DNA from 4 places in the Virgibacillus saliphilus genome. Region 2 is predicted to be linked to each of the others. Evidence: riboswitches for the same ligand, from Rfam matches in the RefSeq annotation. Region 2 holds a riboswitch; each other region holds the start of a gene.
What was found. A riboswitch is a leader RNA that binds a small molecule or an ion and turns the genes downstream of it on or off. The one in region 2 is predicted to bind S-adenosylmethionine.
Positions count from the first base shown of each region.

Region 1: linked by a shared signal. The riboswitch ahead of KFZ56_RS15180 (sodium:solute symporter family protein) and the one ahead of KFZ56_RS00080 (methionine ABC transporter ATP-binding protein) in region 2 are both predicted to bind S-adenosylmethionine.
Region 3: linked by a shared signal. The riboswitch ahead of KFZ56_RS13330 (methionine ABC transporter ATP-binding protein) and the one ahead of KFZ56_RS00080 (methionine ABC transporter ATP-binding protein) in region 2 are both predicted to bind S-adenosylmethionine.
Region 4: linked by a shared signal. The riboswitch ahead of ssuE (NADPH-dependent FMN reductase) and the one ahead of KFZ56_RS00080 (methionine ABC transporter ATP-binding protein) in region 2 are both predicted to bind S-adenosylmethionine.

Region 1 covers NZ_JAGYHC010000001.1:3,151,742-3,153,946, forward strand. Annotated here, with positions in the region: gene KFZ56_RS15180 (sodium:solute symporter family protein) at 1-816, opposite strand, end outside; SAM riboswitch class I at 936-1,040, opposite strand; gene KFZ56_RS15185 (carbon starvation CstA family protein) at 1,245-2,205, shown strand, end outside.
Region 2 covers NZ_JAGYHC010000001.1:18,673-20,877, reverse strand. Annotated here, with positions in the region: gene KFZ56_RS00085 (methionine ABC transporter permease) at 1-333, opposite strand, end outside; gene KFZ56_RS00080 (methionine ABC transporter ATP-binding protein) at 323-1,354, opposite strand; SAM riboswitch class I at 1,428-1,536, opposite strand; gene serS (serine--tRNA ligase) at 1,893-2,205, opposite strand, start outside.
Region 3 covers NZ_JAGYHC010000001.1:2,742,743-2,744,947, reverse strand. Annotated here, with positions in the region: gene gcvH (glycine cleavage system protein GcvH) at 1-8, shown strand, start outside; gene KFZ56_RS13340 (toprim domain-containing protein) at 228-581, shown strand; gene KFZ56_RS13335 (thioredoxin family protein) at 592-906, shown strand; SAM riboswitch class I at 986-1,097, shown strand; gene KFZ56_RS13330 (methionine ABC transporter ATP-binding protein) at 1,197-2,205, shown strand, end outside.
Region 4 covers NZ_JAGYHC010000001.1:1,836,012-1,838,216, reverse strand. Annotated here, with positions in the region: gene ssuE (NADPH-dependent FMN reductase) at 325-873, opposite strand; SAM riboswitch class I at 996-1,102, opposite strand; gene KFZ56_RS08800 (UPF0182 family membrane protein) at 1,227-2,205, opposite strand, start outside.

The DNA of each region.
Region 1 (2,205 bases), 3.1 Mb from region 2:
AATAAATGGAACTGCCATAAATCCGGCCATGATTAAGCCTCTTTGCCCTTCTTCAGGTGTTCGTGAAGAAAGTGCCATCTGGAAAGCGGCTTGAGCAAGAATAACATTTACTAGAAAAGTTCCAAACCACACAACGATTACTTGCAGCCCAGCGCTACCAAGATTAAACATGGCTGGTCTTTCGATAGCAAGTGCACGCAGGCCATCGATTCCAGGATTTAAGAAAAAGGCAATGATACCAATAATAATCATTAGTCCAAATAATACGATGTTCATCGTTTGTGTAAAGGCAATGGACCACATACCGCCAGCCTGCAGATAAACAAAAAGCAGCATTGCGGTAAAAGCTACAGATAGAGGCAGCGAAATCCCAGTAAATACATGAATAGCGGAGGCAAATGCAATCGCAGTAGCAACCGACCACATTGGAAACGCAAAGGCGGTAATAGCCCCGGAAATTCCCTTTGCAGTCCGCCCATATTTATCACCAATCATGCCAGAGACAGTAACAAGCATTTTTTTACGGAATGAACGAATGATTAAAAAGGCAATAATAAAAATTTGAACCATTTCTGCTACTCCATACCAAACTGCTGATATCCCGCTTAAATACGAAAGCTCAAGAATGGAAATATATGTGGATCCGGAAAATAATCCAGTTATACAAAATGCCACAATCCATTTATTGAAATTTCGATTACCGACAAAATAGCTATCTTTTTTAGTTAAACGCCGCTTCGCAAACTGACCGGCAATTATCAATGAAAAAGTATAGCCAATAGCAAGAGCGATAATCCATACTCCATATTCTGTCATATTGTTTCTCTCCTTTTTTGCTTATTATTTAGCCGTTTTTTACCGAAACGGTTTCCTCTATCAAAACGAAAAAACCCTCTTCCACAATAAGAAGAGAGTTTGAATGGTCTGTACTCCTCCCCTTATCTTTCAGACGTCTGTCTGATGGAATTGGCACAGTACTCACAAAGAGCCCGCTGCCGAGGTATCAAAGGGCCATAACCCTCCACCTCTCTTGATAAGAAGTTCGTTTATGTAATTGTATATAATTTACAGTGTTTTGGTGATTAAGTCAACTGTATTTTTAAATTTTTTTGATTTCCATTCATAGAATTCATACACAATGAAAACGCATATAATTTTTAATGAAAATTACTTGATTTTTGTCGTTAATTAATGATATTATGCAAACGATTTCAATATCTATTTCAAACAACAGGAGGTAGCACATGTTAACCTTTTTCATATCTATTATTATATTAATTATTGCGTATTTTACATACGGGAAATGTATAGAAAAAATATTTGGAATAGATCAATCACGTCAAACACCTGCAATCGCTAACCACGATGGCGTTGATTATGTTCCAATGAAAAAGCAAAACAATGCAATGATTCAATTGCTTAATATCGCTGGAACAGGACCGATATTTGGCCCAATAATGGGTGCGTTATTTGGTCCGGTAGCTTTTATTTGGATCGTTCTGGGTTCCATTTTTGCAGGTGGCGTTCATGACTATTTGACAGGAATGATTTCCATTCGAAACAAAGGTGCTCATATTCCGGAACTTGCTGGTAAATTTCTAGGTAATTTTTCAAAGCATTTGGTCAATGCCTTTGCACTGTTACTACTTCTTTTAGTAGGAACGGTTTTTGCGACAACATCCGGCTCTCTCCTTCATGTTCTACTTGATGGCCAGATGGCGTTATGGATTATTTTAGCTCTTATATTTGGGTATTTCCTTTTATCTACTGTCCTGCCAATTGATAAAATTATCGGTAGAATATACCCAATCCTTGGTGCTATTCTCTTAATTGGTACACTTGGAGTTGGAATTACCATGTTTACTTCCGGTTATGGTTCAGCCATCCCTGAGCTTACACTGGAAAATATGCACCCGGATAATCTAGCAATCTTTCCCATGTTATTTTTAACCATAACTTGTGGTGCCTTGTCCGGATTTCATGCAACACAGTCACCGATTATTTCTCGCACTGTTCAAACGGAGTCACAAGGACGGTATATTTTCTACGGGATGATGATCACAGAAGCTGTTATAGCGATGATTTGGGCTGCTGCTTCCATGAGCCTTTTTCATGGAGAAAACCTTAACGCGTTGATTAATGCCGGTACTCCTTCTGCTGTGGTAAATGAGGTAGCGACAACCCTGCTTGGGGCAATTGGTGGCA
Region 2 (2,205 bases):
CAAGGAACTTTCTATTAATCTTGCAATATAAGGCCCTGAAAAAAGTATCATTGGCACAATTGCAGCCGCAGTTCCAATCGACGTTCCAACAACTAAGCGGGTGAATGGAATGATTGCAACCATTAAAATAATAAACGGGATGGATCGGAAAATATTTACGATAGCGTTTAAAATGGTAAAAACTATTTTATTCTCCCATAAATGCCCTTTTCGTGTTACAACAAGTAAAATTCCTAACGGCAATCCTATGATAGCGGCAAATAGTAAAGAGACAATTACCATGATAGTTGTTTCCCATAATGCGCCTGAAATTTGCTGCCAATCAACTAACATCTGCTAACACTTCCTTTATCGTTACTTTTTTCTGATGAACATGCATGATGACACGATTAATCTCCTTTTCGTCCCCTTCAAATTTCACAATCAAATTGCCAAATGGTGTCCCTTGTAATTCGGTAATACTTCCAAATAATACATTCACTTCGACATTAAAATGTTTCGCTATTTGGGAAAGCAGTGGTGCTCCTGTTGACTCACCGGTAAATACAATGCGATAAATTTGATGATCCCCGTCTTGCCTTTGAAGCAGTTGGTGCACCGATTCAGGTATCTCATCATGCATAACGGAACGGACAAAATTATGGGCAACCTCTGTTTTAGGCTGGGAAAACACATCGAATACAGAGCCTGACTCAACTACTTTTCCATTATCCAGCACCGCTACTTTATCGCAAATTTCACGAATAACCGCCATCTCATGCGTAATAATTAATATCGTAATATTATACTCCTGATTGACGCGCTTCAATAGCTTCAAAATTGAATTGGTTGTTTCCGGATCCAGAGCTGACGTCGCCTCATCACATAACAGAACTTCAGGCTGTGTAGCGAGTGATCGTGCAATGCCTACACGCTGTTTCTGTCCGCCGGATAACTGATCTGGATAGTTATCCGCCTTATCACGTAATCCAACGAACTCCAACAGTTCATAAACCCTTTTGTTTATTTCTTCTTTTGGTGTTTTGGTAAGTAACAAAGGCATTGCTACATTTGTAAAAATCGTTTTCGAATTCAATAAATTGAAGTGCTGGAAAATCATTCCAATATTACGTTTGGCTTCCCTTAAATCCTTCGTTGAAAGGCTTAATAGATCTTGATGATTCACAATAACCTTCCCCGATGTCGGACGCTCAAGTAGATTGGCACACCGAATTAATGAACTCTTCCCAGCACCACTGAAGCCGATCACACCATATATTTCGCCTTTTTCAATATGCAGATTAACATCATCTAAGGCCTTCACTTCTTGAGACGTACCCTGATAAACCTTTGTCATATGTTCAAATGTAATCAAGCTCTCTCCCCCTCGAAAATAAAAATACCCCTTCTTATAAAGATAAGAAGAGGTAACGCGTGTATTCATCCTCTTCTTATCTTTCAAGCTCATCGCTTGCTGGAGTTGGCACGTTACTTTTATAAAAAAAGTTCGTTGCCGAGATTTCACAGGGCCAGTCCCTCCATCTCTCTTGATAAGAAGTAATAATTATTAAATTTGTATTGCTATATACAATACTATCGTTATTTTAATTTGTCAATTGTTTTTTTTAGAAATTATTTTCTTGTAAGGGGAGTGTCTTCGATACATCAACGTATTAACGTAGGAAAAAATAGGCCCCCCTATACTGAAACCCGAAGTTCAGACATGAATGCCGAACATAAAACGCTGAATGCCGATGAATAAGCCACGATTGCCGAAACCGACGCTCGGAATACCGAACCAATTGCGCTGAATGCCGAAGCACCATGTCCGCTACAGTTTTTGTGTCTACAAACTAGGCTGGGAACTGTCCTTACTACTTTATCGCATTAATATTCCGAGGGACAGACCTCTCTTACTTTATAACATCCTTCCCACCCATATAAGATCGCAACACTTCAGGAACGATTACTGATCCGTCTTCCTGCTGGTAATTTTCTAAAATAGCTGCGACTGTGCGACCGATGGCGAGTCCGGATCCATTAAGCGTATGAACGAATTCCGGCTTTCCCTTTTCATCTCGCCGAAAACGGATGCCTGCACGTCTTGCTTGGAAAGCTTCAAAATTGGAGCATGAAGAAATTTCGCGATACGTATCCTGACTAGGGATCCATACTTCAATATCGTACTTTTTCGCTGCGGTAAAACCTAAATCACCTGTGCACATA
Region 3 (2,205 bases), 2.7 Mb from region 2:
AAAGCTAATTCGTGCTTATAGTTACGAAAGACAGGCTGATTTACAACAATGAAAATAGTTGTATAGTCAGCCTTATTTGTATCACAGCTTTTTTCACGTATTGTAGCTTTTACACAAATGATCGAAACTGCGACGGTGTAAAAGCAAGGATCGTTTAGAAATAGCTTGATCATAAACACATGTATAGAAGCTTTTTTGGTTGATTTTATCAGGGGTGTTGTGGGATCATGGATCATGAAACAAATAAAGTTATTATTGTTGAAGGATTGACCGATAAAAGAGAAATCAAGAAGGTTCTTACAGAAGATGTCACGATTCTATGCACAAATGGTACACTTGGTGTTGAGCGTTTTGATGATCTTCTGGAAACCTATGATTTGGATAATAAAGATGTCTTTATCATGGTTGATGAAGACCCTGCAGGCATAAAATTACGGAAACAATTGAGGCGGGAGCTTCCACTTGCCAAACATTTATATGTCAGTAGTGAATACCGCGAAGTAGCAACAACTCCTGGACACATGCTTGCTGCTGCTCTGGTGCGTACGGGATTTGCGGTGAATCCAATTTTTTTAGTTTAGGGTGGTAGTTTTGCAAGAAATAACAAATGAGCTGTTAAAGCAAGAACGTTATCTATTATTTGTTTACACCCCTTTTTGTGGCACATGTCATCTGGCACAAACAATGTTAACGAAAATAGAATCCGTGCATAAAGAAGACATTTTTTATAAGATGAATGCATCCCTACATGCTACTTTTATGCAAGAACAGCAAATTGAGAGTGTTCCATGTCTCTTAATTAAGGAAGGCAATGAGATAAAAGAAAAAATCTATGCTTTTCACTCTATTGCAAATATCTATACGTATCTAACGGATTATAAGCCTGAGTTATTTGTGAAGAGTTGACTGAGAGAGAAAATAGAATTGACATAAAAAGCATAGCATGCTACGATCTATATCATTGATGAATAAAATGAAAATGTATCTCTTATCTTGAGCGGTGGAGGGACTGGCCCTACGAACCCGCGGCAACCTCGACATTTTTATGTCTGAAAGGTGCCAATTCCTGCAAAGTGTAATTCTTTGATAGATGAGGGAACGAAGGTAAAATTATAACGTCCTTCTGTTCTCTTACAGAAGGACGTTATTTATGTTTAGCAAGGCATTCGAAACTTGTATCAAAAGGAGGATGAGACGTGATTTCAATTAAGGGTTTGAGTAAATACTTTACAACAAACAATAAGAAAATAACAGCTGTGGATGATCTGACCCTTACCATAAAAGAAGGCGAAATATTCGGCGTAATCGGCTATAGTGGGGCCGGAAAAAGTACATTCGTTCGTTTGCTTAATCGTTTGGAAGATCCTTCCCGTGGTAGCGTAGAAATTGAAAATAGGGAAATAACGGAATTAAATGCCAAAGAGCTTCGCTTGGCTCGGCAGGAGATTGGAATGATTTTTCAGCATTTCAATTTGCTTTGGTCATGTACGGTGACGGATAATATTGTATTTCCACTAGAAATAGCTGGTGTTGCAAAGGGGGAACGCGAGGAACGTGTACGGGAACTCATTGATTTGGTAGGACTCTCTGGAAGAGAAAATGCATATCCATCTCAGCTAAGCGGGGGGCAGAAACAGCGTGTAGGCATTGCTCGTGCTTTAGCAAACAATCCGAAAGTGTTACTTTGCGATGAAGCAACTTCCGCACTGGATCCGGAAACGACCAATTCCATCCTCGACTTACTGGTTGATATTAATCAGCGACTGGGCCTGACCATTATCCTGATCACTCATGAAATGCATGTTATACGCAAAATCTGCAAACAAGTTGCGGTGATGGACGAAGGGAAAATTGTGGAACAAGGAGATGTATTAAACGTGTTCCTGCATCCAAAACAACCTGTGACAAAGAAATTCGTAGAACAGGTTATGGGTGCGAATGAGGATGATAGCATCTCTCATTTAATCCATACGTATGAGCAAGGAAGGATAATACGGCTTCATTTTATTGGTGAGACGACAAATCAGGCTTTGATAAGTCAACTTGCTAGGAAATTCGATCTCGACATAAATATACTCCAAGGTAAAATAACACAGACGCAAGCTGGTGCATACGGGACGTTATTCGTACAGGTTGTGGGAGATACAGTCGAAACGGATAAGGCTACAACTTATATTCGTGATGAAACCTCGGTAGAAGTGGAGG
Region 4 (2,205 bases), 1.8 Mb from region 2:
GTAATAGGTGATAAGAATGCGCTTACAAAAACAATTAATTACTTTAACTTTATTCAACTATATATAATTGTATTCAACTTTGTTGAATTAAGTGTATAGTCATTGTTGGTAAAATGTCAACTCCTTTGTTTAAAAATAAAAAGAACCAGTGCCTTTCAATTAAATGGCACCGGTTCTTTTTTCATACAGTTATTTTACAATACGCTTTTGGTATTTTTTCCAGAGTGATGATTCGGCAATTACTCCTTGGATAGATAAATATCTCTAAGTGTATGCTTCCATCCTTTTTTTGAGTTGTCTCCTCCTATTTCATGAATCGTCCAATCAGGTTAAAAACACTGTTGAGGCCTGCCTGTTAACGATCTCAGTAAAATACTGAAGTTGCTTTTTCGTACGTTGTAAAATATCCTCATCGATAATGGGGTTTTCTTTTCTTTTATCTATTTGACGATCAAGCAGATAGAGACCTTTTAAATTATGACCTTTTAACGTAGCTAACACTGGCTTCAAGGTATATTCGATCGCTAGCAAATGAGACGCACTCCCACCTGTCATCAGCGGAAGTACTGGTGTGTGTTTGAGTACATCCTGTGGGAGAATATCAAGCAACGCTTTTAAGACTCCTGAATAGGCACCCTTATACACTGGCGATCCAACAATAACACCCTTGGCATTTTGGATTAGTTCTGTCACTTCGTGAATAGCCGGACTATCAAACTTCCCTTGAAATACCTCCTCTGCCGGCACATCTTTAATCGAAATATGAGTCACTGAGAAATGTTCCTGTTTAAGTAAGTTCCCTAGATATTTAAGCACTTGTTCTGAACGCGAAAAGGCTGAAGGACTTCCTGATATCACAACAATTTCACTCATAATGATCATCCTTTCTTATCCATGCATTTTTACTATATTCTCTTAGCAAGAAATTCTGCACTTCGCCATTAAAACAAGCCCCCTTTTCTTATAATGAGAAAGAGGGCTTATCTGATATTCCGCTCTTATCTCCCAAGATTACTCTCGGTGGAATTAGCACCTTTCCAACATTTGTCAGAGGTTGCTGAAGCTTCATAGGGCCACATCCCTCAGCTTCTCTGGATAAGAATATTTAATTATATGGTATAGTGTATTTTAATTAATCCGATAAGTCAAGTCAGTTTTGAAAATTTTAATAATGATGTTAGAGAAAAGAACCCCAAATTCCTCTGGAGTTCTTTTCTCTATTACAATCATTGTTCTTCCTCAGTTAATTTGTCTTCTATTTCTGTCATAATTTCTGCAGCTTTATTCCAGTCGCCTTCAGCTAACGCATCTTGATAGGAATTGAATAGATCTGAAAACTCTTGTAATAGCTCGTCAGATTCTGAAATTGGCTGTTCTTGTTCCCCCGGCTCTTCCTCAGATGTTTGTTCTTCATCTGGCTGACGATTCGGATCCACAAGATTGAGCATTTGCTCCATCGACTCCTCAAACGTTTCTTCCATTACGATGTGGTCCTCATAAGCAACGACAACCTGTTTTACTTCCGGAAGTGATGTCTCATTGGAAGACTCAATATAAATTGGTTCGACGTATATAACTGTATCTTCAATTGGAATGGCAAGTAAGTTCCCACGAATCACTTCTGATCCACCTTGTGACCAAAGATTCAATTCCTGAGAAATCGTGCTATCCTGGTTAATCCGGTTTTCAATTTGCTGCGGACCGTAAATATTTTCTTGCCTTGGGAAACGATAGACAAATTTTTCACCATAATATTCCCCATCATTACGTACACCGATCCATGCAAGCATATTTTGACGATTTTTCGGTGTATAAGGCATCATCAGAATAAACTCTTCCTCATCGTATTCGGGAAGCTTCATTGTTACATAGTATGGTTCCATTTCAATATCTTCGTTAAAGTATTTCTCTGTCGGGAACTCCCATGCATCTTCCCGATTATAGAACATTTCCAGATCAGTCATATGATACGTACCATACATTGATGCTTGAATGCTAAATAATCTTTCAGGGAAGCGGAAATGAGCCTGCACGTCTGCTGGGATTTCCTCTGTGAACAATTCAGGGAACATTTTCTGGTATGTCTGCACCAACGGATCATCCGGATTTGCAATATAAAAATCGACTTCGCCAGTATAGGCATCAACAGTCACCTTCACCGAGTTTCGAATATAATTGTCGTTATTCTGATAAGACTCTGAGTAT